DNA from 2 places in the Prolixibacter sp. NT017 genome. Region 1 is predicted to be linked to the other one. Evidence: riboswitches for the same ligand, from Rfam matches in the RefSeq annotation. Region 1 holds a riboswitch; the other holds the start of a gene.

Region 1 (7,843 bases):
AAGAGAAAGGAGTTGTTGAATCCTTTGAATATTCTGAAGCGAGGCTATTCGATTACTTATCATAACGGAAAAGCGTTGAAAGAAACAGCGCAATTACAAGAAGGCGACGAAGTTCGTACGTTGTTGAAAGACGGCACATTTACCAGTCGTGTTTTAAATAAAGAAAATAAATCATCAAAAAAATAAATCAGTCATGACAAAGAAAAAGATCTCATACAAAGAGGCTGTCAATGAGATAGAAGAGATACTCGAGCAGATGGAAAGTGAAGAACTTGATGTGGATGAGCTTTCCGATAAGGTAAAAAGAGTATCCTATCTGATTAAGGTGTGCAAAGATCGGTTACACCAGACGGAGGAAGAAGTAGAAAACATCCTGAACCAAATGGAGGATAACTAGTGCCTGAGTTATAGAAAATAGCTGCCTTTTGACGCTTTTGTGGCTATGTATGCGTTGAGTAAAGAGGAAGGTCCTTGGTATTTGTTATTGGTTTTCAATCTTATATTCGATTTGAACAAGCATGCTTTAAAATATGTTATAAATGCTATTATAATCGAACATTGAAAATAAATTGCTTGCAACATAGCTATAAGTGTTGTAATTTTGGCTCGATAGTATTCTGAATACTATCACATTTCTGATAGCAGCATATTTAAAATTCTAAAAAATGGCCGACTCAAAAATTGAATTAACATTAGGTTCATTCCGTTTCTCGTGCGAGGGTGAAAAGGAATGGGTGGAAGTACAATTAGGACGTATTCTCGATCGCGCTCCTGGATTATTAAGTTTAGGAGGCGAGGTTGCAGCAGCTTCTGCAGGGGAAGAAGTTGGAGAAGTGGCAGCCGAAGAGGCTCGTCCTGTTGCACGTCGTGGTCGCAAACCGCGTGAAGTGAAGGCGAAAAAACCTGTATCAAGTGATCCGTTATTGGATTACCTGAAAGAGAAAAAAGCCGATAACAATCAGGTGCGGAAATTTTTGGCGACTGCAGTCTATCTGCACTCACAGGGAACCCAGAAATTCTCTACACCGATGATCTCCAAGAAATTGAAAGCAGCCGGAATTCCAAAGCTTTCTAATGCCAGCGACTGTCTGAACAAGAATGTGAAGAAAGGTTTCTGCATTAAGGAAGACAAAGAGTTTGTATTGACAAACGAAGGTATTCAGGCTGTCATTGGTGACGGCAATCAAGACTAAAAAATAAAAACCCGCCTTGAGCGGGTTTTTTTATTTCCTTTTTTACCTCAGATTCTAGAATCTGGCTCGAATTCCGACCAGGTAATTAATACCTGCCTGCGGATAATATCCATCCATCTTCTTTCTTACACCATTTTCGTAATAGGAGTAAACCCACGCGTTGCTTGAGTACATCGCGTTAAAGATGTTGTTCACCATAACCGATAAGGTTAACTCTTTGAAAAGGCTCGTCGGGATGTGATAGTCAGCTTTCAGGTTACTGAAAAAGTAAGCATCCAGTTTCCGGTTTTCAGACGAAGTGTTGTCGATGTATTGTTTCCCAACATAGTGGGACGAGAAGTTCACCGAAAGCGGCTTTGTTGGTTGCCAGCTGATTTTACTTCCCGCTACGACATCCGGAGAAAAAGCAATGTCGGTTGTTCCGAGGTAGTTGGAAATCTGCTGGGGATAGTTGTCTGCATCATCAACATATTCGGTAAAATTTTTAATCTTATTCCGGCTAAAAGTAGCATTGGCATCCCACCTGAGCGACTTGCAAATTCGCCAACCTCCGGTTAATTCAATTCCCGCACGGTAACTGCTCGGAGCATTGGTCATAATCGCTGAGCCAACATCGTTAATTTCGCCAGTCAGGATAAGCTGATTGACATAGTCCATGAAGTAGAAGTTGACACCGAAAGCGAAATTCGTGGAGCGGTAATTATAGCCGACTTCGTAATCGTTCAGGTTTTCCGATGTAGGCATGGGACCATTCGGAGCGGCATCGACGTAGTTACTGCGGTTTGGCTCGCGATGAGCTTTTGCAAACGACGCGTACATCTTATTCTGGTCATTTGGCGAATAGTAAATCCCCACTTTGGGATTGAAGAAGTCAAAAGAGTGACTCTGGGTAATATCCCTCAAGTCGTCGTCTTTCCCGTCGATTTTGTAACCGATATGCCGGTATTGCAAATCGAAATAGGCATTGAGCCTCGAGGAGAACTGGTGGTTCAACTTGCCATATACGTTGTAATCGGTCTTAAGTCCGGTAGAATAGTACCACTGATGGTTAATCGGATTTTCACCATAATACTGAGCCCAGATTACTTTTCCGAAGTGCCGGCCGTCGTATTGGTTCCAGGCACCTCCAAGTGTCATACTATTTTTACCCTTGTCATAGTTCAACGAGAAAGTTGTTCCGTAAAAATCATTATCCAGCCATTTCCGGCGCACTAAATCGGTCGACTGTACCTGTGTGCCACCAATGGTCGGAGGCGTCATCAGGTAATCTACGAAACTTTGGTCGGGCTTGTATTCCTCGTAATATCCGCGACCGTACGTGTAATGCAGTGCCGCATTCATATTAAGATGCTCATTGAAGCGATGGGAGTACAGCAACTGGTAGTTGTCCTGCCAGTAATTGTCGGTTTCGTTGTTGTAATAGTGCGCTTTCCCCTGAGCATCGGTGTACTCACCGGCCGGATTATACCGGCGGTTGGTCGCCAGCATATCGGAAGGAATTCCATACCAGGCCTGATATGTTTTTTCGATACCGGAGAAGATGTTGACTTTCAGAATTGATTTGGTTGTGTAATATCCCCCTGAGAGGTAGTACGATTTTAAATCGGACCAACCGCGGTCGACGTAACCGTCCGAAGTAATTTTGGAAAGTCGGGCGTCGAAAGAGAATTTTCCATTCAATAAACCGGTCCCGGCCGACACTGTATTTTTAAACGTGTTGAACGAGCCGGCAGAAGAGTTCACTTCCGCGTAAGCGTCTTTGTTCAGATTGTTCGTTTGCATATTGATGGTTGCACCAAATGCGCCGGCTCCGTTCGTCGATGTTCCCACTCCGCGCTGAACCTGCACATTTTGGAGCGATGAAGCCAGGTCGGGCAAGTCTACCCAGTATACACCGTGCGATTCTGCGTCGTTTACCGGAATACCATTAACAGTCACGTTAATACGGTTGGCATCGGTTCCCCGAATACGGAAACCTGTGTAGCCGATTCCCGTTCCCGCATCCGATGTTGTCACCAACGAAGGTGTCATGCTCAGCAAATAGGGAATATCTTGTCCCATATTTTGTTCTTCGATGCTCTTTTTCGACACATCGGAATAGGCAACAGGCGTTTTGTCTCCGGCACGTGTTGCCGAAACAATTACTTCATCAGCCAGTACCGCTGAAGATTTCATGGTAATGGCAAGTTTTCCTTTTACCGGTACGGTAATTTTTCGGGAAACCGGCTGGTATCCCAGGTAAGAAACTTTTAGCACGTAGTTTCCTGTTTTTAAATTTTCAAAACGAAACTCTCCGTTTGGGTCGGTTGGCATCCCGACAAATGTGTTCTCGATAACAACATTGGCACCGATGAGCGGTTGGCCTTTTTCATTTTCCACACGTCCGTTCAACGTGTTCTGCGCATTCGCTGAAAGGAAGATCAGCTGCAGCAGCCATAAAGCAAGAATTTTTTTCATTTTAAATCGGTTTTTAGATGAATAAAAACCAATGGGAGTAGAGTAACACATGTTCCCTACCCGGAATTACCCGGACAGGTTCAAAGGGTATGTTCTCAGCCTGTTATTTAAGGCACCCCATTGTTTGAAAGCGGTACAAAGGTATAGAAATATTTAGAACCCGTATGAATATGGGCGGGAAACGGACTTACTGTCATTTTTCCGAAGCAGGAGTCACCATGAAATCAGGAAAATAGAGTAAGTAAAAAATTGTAAATAGAGGAATGAAAGTGGAGTTGAAAAGGAAATAAAGAATGCAGGATGCTGACAGTTCTTAATGGGAATGGTGATGGGAAGAAAAGGAGTTATGACTCTGAAAATTAAGTCGAAAATTTGTATGTATGGACATAAAAAGTTATTATTGCACATACTCCTTTTTATTCTAATTGCCTTTTTACCTCGCCGGAGTTCGAGTGCTCCAAAATTACTCCGGTGCAAAATGAATTAGAAAAAAGAAAAGGGCTGGTGTTCGCCAGCCCTTGTTCTTTATTTCATTTTACTTTATGCATTCGTTGGAATTTTAATCCGTTGGCCTGGTTTCAGGCTTTTCGCATCTTTGATTCCATTCATCTTCATGATATCAAAATTGGAAACTCCCGGATATTTCCGTGCAATCGTCCAGAGATTGTCTCCCCTGCGCACTGTGTAAATAGTATACGGGCCATCAGTATCTACTGTTGACTGAACTGCTCTGTTGGCAGGTACTTTACCCGATTGCTTTTGTGCGAAGGTCATTGAGTTGTACTGCTTGTAATGTGCTCCTTTTCCTTTGGGAACATAAATGACCAGTTTCTGTCCAACGCGAATCAGGTTTCGGTGAATATTATTCCAGTACCTTACCTGGGAAGCTCTCACATGAAACCATTCTGCAATAAAGCCCACGTTGTCTCCCCGTTTCACAGTATAGTAAACTTTGTCTTTGCCTGCCACATCACCCGGAGTGAAGTAGGAATAATGGCGACTGGGAACAACAATTTTGTTGTTGGGGAAGAACTTATCGCGGTTGTAAGCGAATACAAACGATTCCTTATCGATGAAATCCGAGGTTTTATTGGCCGGAATCTTCAGCGTGTATGCCTTCTTCGCTGTCGCTGGAATAATGTCTCTGCGATATTGCGGGTTTAAATCACGAAGCTCTTCCACCGGAATATTCAGCACCGCTGAAACCTGTTGGAAGTTGAGATAATTGTGAACTTGGATGGTATCAGTTACAATATCAAACGAAGGTTGAGTGGGGGCCAGATGGTGCTCTTTTGCATAGTTCATAACATACGCAGCAGCAATGAATGCCGGCACATAACCACGGGTTTCGCGCGGAAGATGATAGTAGATTTTCCAGTAATTTTTGGTGCCTCCCGAACGGCGAATCGCTTTATTTACGTTGCCCGGGCCACAGTTGTATGCCGCAATCACCAGGTGCCAGTCACCATAAATGTTGTACAGATCTTGGAGATATTTGGCCGCAGCTTCGGTTGATTTCACCGGGTCGCGACGTTCGTCAACAAATGAATTGATTTCCAGTCCTAACATTTTACCCGTTCCATACATAAACTGCCACAGACCGCAAGCTCCAGCCCGGGAGAAAGCTCTCGGGTTCAATGCCGATTCAATGATGGCCATGTATTTCAGTTCCAGCGGCAGATTATATTTATCGAGAATCTGTTCGAATATCGGGAAGTAATAATTGGCGAGCCCCAGCATCACTTTTACCTGGTCGCGACGTTTGATGGTATAGAGCGTGATAAAATTCTTGACGGTATTGTTGAAAGACAGATCGATGTACGAATTAATATCCTGAAGTCTGTTGATGTAAACAGAATCCGGAAGTGCTTTCTTCAATGAGTCGGGTAGAGTATTATAACTGAGACTATCAAATTCGAAGGCATTCTGGACATACCAGGTGTTGACCATCGAATCGAGTTTCTGTGCTTCAAGTTCGCTTAAATCTTCATTCGGGAGGGTATAGGTCTTGTCGTAACCATTGTCGACGGTGTCGAGTTTGGTAACGGCAATAAACCTTGCCTTCTTTAAATCGTAATCCCGGCTGGTCTTGGAATCATCCTTGGCAACCAGTGTCGCCGGGATTAATCCCGCAAAAGCCACGAGCAATGTAATTTTCTTCCACTTTCCCATCATATCGTTCTCTAAAATTTGATGTTGACCTTAACGCCAACTGTTTGCCTGCCGTAATAATTCATTGGAGCAGGTGCGATCCGCATACTCAAATCATCACTGATGTCATAATCGAAAAAGTTTGCGTCAACGCTTGCATCAATGATATTTAGCACATGCAATGCAAACATACCAATAATTGTTAAATCCCTGTTTCTCCGATAGAAATCTTTACCACTTTGCAATTGCTTGGTCACATAATTGAAATGAGTGGAGTTGGTAAGATCAATCGAGGGATTATTGATAAACTTGTCGAGGTATGCCTTGTCCTGTGCCGTTAATTGGCTTGGGCTACTGTACTGCGATATGGTCCGGTACGCTTCAAAATAGTCGTTATACAAATTATTGTTCCAACTAAATCCGTATATCAAACCTGCAAAGCCTCCATAGATGATTGGAAGCTTCCAGTATTTTTTATTGTATATCTGCCCAAGACCTGGAAACAGGGCCGAATATATTGACGCTTTTTTCGGCGAATGCTTTTTGTGATAGAGACTTTCAGAAATCTTCACACTGTCCTTCACCGCTTTCCGCACCTGTGCCTGGCTCGCTATGCTATTCCCTAGCAGGCCTATGATGATGAGTAGCCCCGTTAAAAATTTTTTCAAAATGTCGATTCTTTATTTTCGACACAAATTTAGGAATTCAGTCTGTCAAAAATGCCAATGATCCGTTCTAATTCCTTTGGATCGGTAAAAGGAATCACAATTTTCCCTTTTCCTTTGTCATTTATTTTGAAATCGACACTGGTATTGAAGTATTTCGACAAGTGAGTTTTCAATTCTCCGTACTCTTCGGGGAAACTTTGCGTCTTCTTGGGTTTGGCACTGCCTTCACCATCATCGGAGTTGATTTTCCGTACGATCTCTTCCACTTTCCGGACTGAAAAATCATACTTGACAATCTGCTTGAAGATCATCACCTGTGTCTCCGGCTCGGCAATGTTGACCAATGCCCGGGCGTGTCCCATACTGATTTCCTGCTCGCGAATGCCTTTTTGAATAACGGCAGGCAGACGAAGCAAGCGCAGATAGTTCGACACCGTTGAACGCTTTTTCCCAACACGCTCACTCAGGCTTTCCTGGGTGAGATCGCACTCTTCAATCAGTCGTTGATAACTGAGGGCTACCTCGATCGCATCCAGGTCTTCACGCTGAATGTTCTCGACAAGAGCCAACTCCAGCATCTCTTCATCACCAGCTTCCCTGACAAATGCGGGAACTTTGTCCAGACCGGCAATTTTTGCCGCCCTAAAACGTCTTTCTCCGGCAATGATTTGATACTGCTCATCATTTAATTTCCGAAGTGTTAACGGCTGGATGATACCAATTTCGCGGATAGAAGTTGCCAGTTCTTCCAGTGCTTCTTCGTCAAAAGTGGTCCTGGGCTGAAATGGATTCGCCTGAATTTTCGACAATTCAACTTCATTGGAAACCGAGGTAGCTTCTCTTACCTGATCGGCATCATCAATCAACGCGCCCAGTCCTCTTCCCAGAGCATTTCGTTTGGCCATAATTCAGAAATTAAAAAATGATTAGTGTTCGAGTTATTGTTCTACAGCTTGTTTGCTGTTGAGTTTTGTCATTTCGTTGTTTTGCAATAATTCACGGGCCAGGTTCAGGTAGCTGACAGCACCTTTTGAGCTGGCGTCATATGAAATAGCCGGTACACCGTAGCTCGGAGCTTCCGACAACTTGATGTTCCGGGCAATAATGGTTTCAAAAACCATATCCTGGAAATGCCTTTTTACCTCTTCGTAAACCTGGTTCGACAGGTTGAGACGGGCATCGTACATCGTCAGAAGGAAACCTTCAATTTCGAGTTTCTGGTTCAGCCGGTTTTGAATGATCTTAATGGTGTTGAGCAGTTTCCCCAAGCCTTCGAGTGCGAAATATTCACACTGAACAGGGATAATTACAGAATCCGCAGCTGTTAAAGCGTTGACAGTAATAAGTCCAAGAGAGGGAGAACAGTCAATCAAA
Region 2 (7,843 bases), 1.3 Mb from region 1:
CATACATACAACCAGATTTCAGTTCCGGTTCGCTATTTCTAGTTCATGTTTATTAGTTTTCGGGACCACGGTTGGCGGTATGCTGATAACAATGGTTCGGGTCAAGAACCTGCAACATTTTCATACCCTTTTCAGTCGAATAAAAGGTCAATCTCTTAAATAAAGACAGTCTGTAAAGATTGTTGTTATAGTACTGTAATAAAGGATAAGATCATGAATAGAAAATCATACTTTTTGTTGCTGGTGACAGTGTTTCTGATGAATGTTCACGGTTATTGTCAATATCATTTCCCGTTTAGGAATGACAAATCTTCGATATTAGCCTATTGGTACAATTGCAAGACCGATTCCGTTACAATATCAGCATTAAATGCAACTGGGTATTTTAATTCAACACTTCAGGTTTATGGCCCTGCAATGGCCGATTCATTTCAGGTGAGGGTAGACGTTTTTCTTTCCGATAGTACCGTGGCTTACACACATACTTTTCAGATAAAGGAGAATCTTTCGGCTATAGAAACAGGTTATAAAGTTGATTTCATAAATGGGCATTTCCGAATTATGTCTTCTGTAAAACAGCTGAAATCCCTACCTGCTTTGATCAAGGTTCGCATTTATTCATCTCGCACTACCCTGGAGAAAAATATATTTCCCTGTTATCATAAGGTGTATGGACATATAACAGATTTTAATGATAAACCTTTAAAATCATTTATCTTGATTAAACCTGATGCATTTGAAGATGCGTGTGGGGTTTGGAGTGACAAAAATGGGTATTACGAAATTGAGTTGCCGGAGAGGGTTTATAATGCGTTTTATATTAACGATGGAAATTATAAGTCAACTACGTTGGAAGCCTGGTCCTGGCATATGGTTATTGATAACGAACAACAACTGGACTACAAGATCGGAACCGGCGAAGTATATAATCTACATGTCTGGCCAAATAATGGCGGGTATAACTCACTTTTTTTATCCTTTCGGCCAATGGTTCTGAAAAGTAAAGACCCTTCGCATTTAAGCCAAATGGTAAATGAAAAGGAATTTAATTGTATCGATATTGCTCCTGAATTGAGTATAAAGGATTTTAAGATTACCATAAACGGGGAAGAAACAGAGATTTTCTCATTACAAAAATATTTTGAAACAGGTAAAAATATAGCAATGCCTGCTTATCTTATTCAGGTGAAAAGACTTAAACCTACTTTTGGGAAACAAACGATTTGCGTTGAGTACAATAAGCCACCAATAGAGAGCAATGGAAAAAAAGCAGTGCAAAACAGCATGGGGTACTTCCAGTTTTATCCTAATTATTCCGGAATGTCTGCTTATTATTAATTCAATATTCTTCATTGTGTTGACGCCCAGCATTACCGCGAAGAGATGAATGTGGCTCTCGTCAAAGTCGCCCGGGTAGGCCCTGTGAAATCAGTTGCATATTTCACTGGGCAGGAGCGAGCGGGAATGGTTTTGTGCAGGGATTAAGGCATGTGTGCCCGAAAAGACCAAACCATGACATGGGTAGAAGGAGCACTTTGATTTGTGTCCCAACGACCGTCGGGATCATTCTTTTGAAACAATTGTTCTCTTTCGTAATGTTCCGGTTGTATAATGAGAGAATACGCCCACGACGCTACTCCGGTTATCCGGTATTCGGCGCCGGTAGTTGTAACTACCCGTGTCAGGTACTTATAACTACCGGTCGAGGGATAAGGTAACTACCCGTGGCTGGTTGTTAGTACTACCGGAAGCAGATACTGGTAACTACCTACGGCTGGTAGTTAGTACTATCCACTGCAGATCCTTATAACGATTTTCCTCTGATCCTTATAACCTTTTTCGGAAAAGGGTTACTACCATCTGTTGCCGATCCTTATAAGGATCTTCATCTGATCCCTATAAGGGTTTTTTATGGGGGGGTTGTAAGCAGTTTAATGACCGGGATGCAAATTTGTTGTGCCGGATGTTGCCAAAAATGAAATTTTAATACCTTTGCCTTATCTCGTTAGGGGTGTCTGCCGGAGAAATGGCAGTCTGAGATTATACCCTTTAAACCTGAAATGTATCATAACAGCGGAGGGAAACGAGGATTGTATTTGTCGATTCATTTGATAGAATAGATACAAGCCGTTTCGCAGTTCTGCGGAGCGGCTTTTTTATTGAATGGATGGAGAGCAGACGTGCTCGGTTCAAATGCATTTTCCTGAATCCGGTTGTTAATGGTGCTCAAAAATTAAGAACTATGATTGATGCAAAATCCATTAGCACTGATTTGAAAGCGGTACGGGAGCAATCGCCCCTGGTACACAACATCACCAATTACGTGGTGATGAATAACACGGCCAATGCCTTACTGGCCGTAGGGGCTTCCCCGGTGATGGCCCATGCGCCGGAGGAGGTAGCCGATATGGTCCGAATCGCCTCGGCGTTGGTGATCAACATGGGAACACTTAGCCGGCACTGGGTCGACGCGATGCTGTTGGCGGGAAAAGCAGCCAGGGAAAAAGGTATCCCTGTTGTTTTCGATCCGGTTGGAGTAGGGGCTACACCTTACCGGAATGAAGTAGCCGCCCAAATCCTGGAACAATGCCGGCCGGATTTTATCCGGGGCAATGGCTCCGAAATTATGGCTTTGGCCCATGCCAAAGCACGGACGAAAGGGGTGGATAGTACAGCGACTAGTCGTTCGGCGCTCGATAGTGCCAACGAACTGGCCAGCCGGAATGGAGCAGTCGTGGTGATCAGCGGTCCGGAGGATTTCATCACGGATGGAATCCGTGTTCACACCATTAAAAACGGCTCCCTTCTCATGCCGAAAGTGACCGGGATGGGATGTACGGCAACAGCTGTGATCGGCGCTTTTGCAGCAGTTAACAGCGACGCATTGAAAGCGGCCACGCATGCCATGGCCGTGATGGGAATTGCCGGCGAACTGGCCACTGATAAGTCCTCCGGTCCGGGTTCATTACAGCTTCAATTTATCGATACGCTTTACCAGCTATCGGAAGCCGATATCGCACAAACTTTCCGGTTATGACTTCCTTCGACTTAAGTCTGTACCTGGTAACCGATCGGGAACTGTCCAACGGTCGCTCGCTTAGCTATATCGTGGAGGAAGCGGTAAAGGGAGGCGTGACCATGGTTCAGCTACGGGAAAAGGATGGCACGACCCGCGAATTCTATGAACTGGGAATTCGCATGAAAGCTTTGCTCGATCCTCTACACATCCCGTTAGTTATCAACGACCGGCTGGATATTGCCCTGGCCGTAGATGCAGATGGATTACACATTGGGCAAAGCGACATGCCCTGGCAGGTGGCCCGCGGGATTTTGGGTAAGAATAAAATCCTGGGCTTATCGGTCGAAACGATGCAACAGGTAGAGAAAGCCAACCGGATGGATGTGGATTATATCGGGATTTCACCGGTGTTTGCCACATTGACCAAAACCGATACGCTGCAGCCGTTTGGTTTGGAGGGGTTAAAAGAAGCGACCTCCCTGTCCCGGCATCCGGCAGTAGCCATCGGAGGGATCAATCTGCAAAATGCAGCGCAGGTAATGGATAGCAGAGCCGACGGTATTGCGGTTGTTTCAGCCATTTCGTCTGCCGATAATCCCCAACAAGCTGCCAGAGAACTAAAATTAGCCATTAAAAAAAGAGTACCCAATGAAATGGAGTGAACAGGCCTGGAAGGCCAGTGAAGAAGTATATGCAGCCATTTTAAAGCTGCCCTTTTTGCACGAATTGATGAACGGCACGCTGCCGAAAGAGAAATTCTTTTTCTACCTGCAGCAGGATGCGCTCTACCTGGCTGAATATGGTAAAATACTGGCGGGCATCGCGGCCCGGTTGGACCGGAAGGAATGGCGGGAAGCCTTTTTGCATTTCTCATCCGATACGGTAGCCATAGAACAAGCCCTGCATCAGCTTTACCTTAACGGGACAACCAATCATACCGAACCGACTCCCTCTTGCCAGCTCTATACCGGATTTATGTACGGGCAACTGACCGGGGCTTCCATCGAAGAAGTGGTGGCATCGGTCCTGCCTTGTTTTTTGGTATACAAGAAGGTTGGAGATTATATCCTGGTGAATCAAACGGCCGGGGATAACCCGTACCAGTCATGGATTGATACGTACGGAGGTGAGGATTTTGCCCTGGCGGTGGAACAGGCCCTTTCGATAGGAGACGAATTGGCTGTTCGGAGTACGGAAGAACGCAGGGTTGGTATGACAAGAGCGTTTATGAAAGGATGTCAGCTGGAGTGGATGTTTTGGGACAGTGCCTGGAGACAGGAAGCATGGCCCGTTTAGTGAATCATGAAAACCCATGAAAAATGAAACTCAGGGAAATAGGTGAATTCGGTTTTATTGAACGATTTTCACCGGAATTCAAATCATTGCTCACACAGAATGTCACCGGGATTGGTGACGACTGTGCCGTTCTGCCCATGAACGAATCGGAGGACCTCCTGGTCACGACGGATATGTTGGTGGAAGACATTCATTTTCTTCGGGAAGGGATCACTCCCCGGCAACTGGGATATAAATCGGTAGCCGTTAACCTGAGCGATATTGCCGCGATGGGAGGTGAACCGCTGGGAACATTTCTTTCCATTGCTATTCCTCCGGAAATAGAGGTCGAATACCTGGATGAACTCATGAAAGGGTATCGTGAAATATCGGCAAAATACAAGGTCCCGTTACTGGGGGGAGACACCACCCAGTCAGTCAAACACCTGGCGATTAATGTCAGTGTACTGGGCAAGTGTCCAAAGGGAATGGCGCGTCTTCGTTCGATCGCACAAACCGGTGATGTGATTTGCACCACCGGGTACCTGGGCGATTCGGGAGGCGGCCTGAAGGTTTTGTTGGAGAAGGTAGCACCGACTACTGACAGCAACTATTTACTGAACCGGCACCATTTGCCCGAACCACGTCTGCCCGAAGGGCGCTTCCTGCAAGATTTTCCCGGCGTACATGCCATGATGGATGTATCCGACGGGATTGCATCCGATTTGAAGCATATCTTAAAAGCTTCCGGTAAAACAGCCCGGGTTCATCTTGACAAGCTTCCTGTTTCCGAGAGTTTGAGGAAGGTTTGTGAAGATCAACGCTGGAATGTTGAGGAGCTGGCTACCGGTGGAGGAGAGGATTATGAATTGCTTTTTACGGTTGAGGGGGGACAGTTGGAAGAGTTGCAGGAAGAATTCCTCCGGAAATTTAATCAACCGGTTTACCCGGTCGGAACCATCGAAGAGGGAGAACCGGCTGTTCAATGGTTCCGGAATGGACAAGCAGTCACCTTTGCCAAAGGCGGGTTTAATCATTTTTTGTAATCCAACGTATGTGAAAACATGGAGTAACCTATGCAATACAAACGAGTTTTAACCATTGCCGGAAGCGACCCCAGTGGCGGGGCCGGCATTCAGGCCGATCTGAAAACCATGTCGGCCTGCGGATGTTTTGGTACGACAGCCATAACAGCTATCGTTGATGAGAATACAGTAGGTGTTTACGGAGTCCATCCGGTGCCCATCGATTTTGTGAAAGGGCAAATCAAATCGGTGGTGGATGATATCGGTGTGGATGCAGTTAAAATCGGGATGCTGCACTCTTCCGAGTTGATTTTAGCCGTGAAAGAAATGTTAGTCCGTTACGGGATCGCGAACATCGTCCTTGACCCGGTGATGGTGGCCACATCCGGAGATAAGCTTTTGCAGGATGAAGCCATATCGACTTTGCAAAACGAACTGATTCCCATGGTACGGGTGATAACGCCCAATATTCCGGAAGCAGAGATTCTATCCGGCAGAACCATTCGAAAACAATCGGACCTGCCGGAAGTCATTAAAACTCTTTCCTGTAACGGAACGGTTTCGGTCCTGCTCAAAGCGGGGCACCTGAGTGAGGAAGAGTTGGTCGACGTGTTTTATAATGCCGAAACGGATGAAATCATTGAGCTACGTTCGAAGCGCATTATGACCCGGAATACACATGGAACCGGATGTACTTTCTCCTCAGCTATTGCCTCTTTTTTGGCACAGCAGCTTCCACTGAACGAGGCCATAAAAGAAGCGAAGAATTACATGAACCAGGCCATTGCGGAAGGTTCAAAATACGAAATAGGGAAGGGACATGGTCCGGTTCACCATTTTTATCATTTTTGGAAATGAGTTATGAAGCAGAAAATTGAGGCAGTAATTTTTGATATGGATGGAGTCATCATTGATTCCGAAGCCATCTGGAAAAGGGCGGAACAGGAAGTCTTTTCATCGGTTGGCGTGGAATTGTCACCGGAGTTGTGTGAGTTCACCGAAGCAATGACCACGGCTGCTGTTACTCAGTTTTGGTACGAGCGGTTTCCCTGGAAGGAAAAGTCGTTGGCAGAGGTCGAGAACAAGGTCATTGAACGAGTGGCCGGTTTAATAAGGCAAGAAGGTAAGGCGATTGATGGTGTGGAGCGTTTTATCAGGAAAATAAAGCAACAGGGATACAAAATCGGGCTGGCGACCAATTCGCCTGCTCTATTAATCCCGGTTGTCCTGGAAAAGCTGGGGATCAGCGATTATTTCGATGCAATTGCCTCTGCCGAACATGAGCAGGAAGGGAAACCCAGCCCCGCGGTTTATTTATCAGTCATTGAGAAATTGGGACTAACACCGGACGCTTGTGTGGCCATTGAAGATTCCCCATCAGGACTGATGGCGGCGAGGAAGGCAGGAATGAAAACTATCGCCATTGTCAATGATGCCCATGCAAAAGCGGAGTTCGGAATAGCCGATTTGATTGTCAATCATTACGGTGAACTGGATTTAAAAACTGAAAATTATTGATTAGGAAGTCGAAGTCTCAGGTTCAAACCGTTTTTGTTGTTGGCAGTTTACCCGGTTGATAATTTTAACAGCATTTCTCCAACGTGAGTCTTGCTGAAACTTGTACAAGTTCGATAACGTAATTTAGAAAACCAGCACAGGCAAATGAACGTACTCGAATTTCCGGAACAGAAAATCCTCGACAGACTTACCAATGTGGTTCAAAATCAGAAGCGGGATATTGAGTGGCCGAATGTGGTGGCAACTTCGTCAAAGAAGCAATACGAGAAATCGGTATTTGAAAGTTCACTCAGCATTTTGGCTAACAAGAGAGGTACAGCAAATATTTATACAAACAGACGGAGTCTTAAGGTTTGCGAACAAACCTTTTATGTGTGTAATCCATTCGAATCGTTCGATTACAAGATTGACTCGGAAGAGCTTGTTGAAACATTTAATGTGCATCTGAATTATGATTTCTATACGGAGGCCATGCATGCTCTCTTGAGTTCAGACGAACAACTGCTGGATTGCCCTTTTGGGGAGAATACATCTTATCGGTTTATTAATCACCTGCATTTCAAAACTCCGCATATGAATCGGATGATTGATTCTTATCGGGAAGAGGAAGAAGAGACTTTCCTTGTCAACATTCTGTCGGGTTGCCTGCATTCGGACCATAAAGAGCGAAGCAAAAACGTCAATATTCCGGTAGCCAAAAAATCGACAAGAGAAGAGTTGTTCCGACGAATGCTTATTGCGAAAGACTATATCTACAGTCATTACAACAACCCTGGATTATCAGTAAATCACATCTCCAAATTAGTGGCGATGTCGGAATTTCATTTCTTGAGAACCTTTAAAAGCGTACATGGAATTTCTCCTTATCAATACATCAGGGGAATCAGAATCGAGAAAGCCCGGTATTTAATCCGGGAAACCGATATGCCCATTGCCGAAATAGCCTACTCTGTTGGTTTTCGCGAACCTAACGCCATATACCCGGTCCTAAAAAAGGAGTTGTCGA

What was found. A riboswitch is a leader RNA that binds a small molecule or an ion and turns the genes downstream of it on or off. The one in region 1 is predicted to bind thiamine pyrophosphate.
Region 2: another riboswitch for thiamine pyrophosphate. It lies ahead of thiM (hydroxyethylthiazole kinase); the one in region 1 lies ahead of GJU87_RS15220 (TonB-dependent receptor).

What each region holds. Positions count from the first base shown of each region.
Region 1 is NZ_BLAV01000001.1:3,643,982-3,651,824, reverse strand. It holds gene xseA (exodeoxyribonuclease VII large subunit) at 1-186, shown strand, start outside; gene xseB (exodeoxyribonuclease VII small subunit) at 194-397, shown strand; gene GJU87_RS15225 (hypothetical protein) at 666-1,193, shown strand; gene GJU87_RS15220 (TonB-dependent receptor) at 1,248-3,650, opposite strand; TPP riboswitch at 3,685-3,780, opposite strand; gene GJU87_RS15215 (lytic transglycosylase domain-containing protein) at 4,191-5,825, opposite strand; gene GJU87_RS15210 (DUF5683 domain-containing protein) at 5,834-6,469, opposite strand; gene GJU87_RS15205 (ParB/RepB/Spo0J family partition protein) at 6,499-7,374, opposite strand; gene GJU87_RS15200 (ParA family protein) at 7,408-7,843, opposite strand, start outside.
Region 2 is NZ_BLAV01000001.1:2,305,648-2,313,490, reverse strand. It holds gene GJU87_RS09685 (hypothetical protein) at 214-1,338, shown strand; TPP riboswitch at 1,998-2,099, shown strand; gene thiM (hydroxyethylthiazole kinase) at 2,243-3,037, shown strand; gene thiE (thiamine phosphate synthase) at 3,034-3,681, shown strand; gene GJU87_RS09670 (TenA family protein) at 3,668-4,315, shown strand; gene thiL (thiamine-phosphate kinase) at 4,339-5,340, shown strand; gene thiD (bifunctional hydroxymethylpyrimidine kinase/phosphomethylpyrimidine kinase) at 5,371-6,177, shown strand; gene hxpB (hexitol phosphatase HxpB) at 6,181-6,837, shown strand; gene GJU87_RS09650 (AraC family transcriptional regulator) at 6,982-7,843, shown strand, end outside.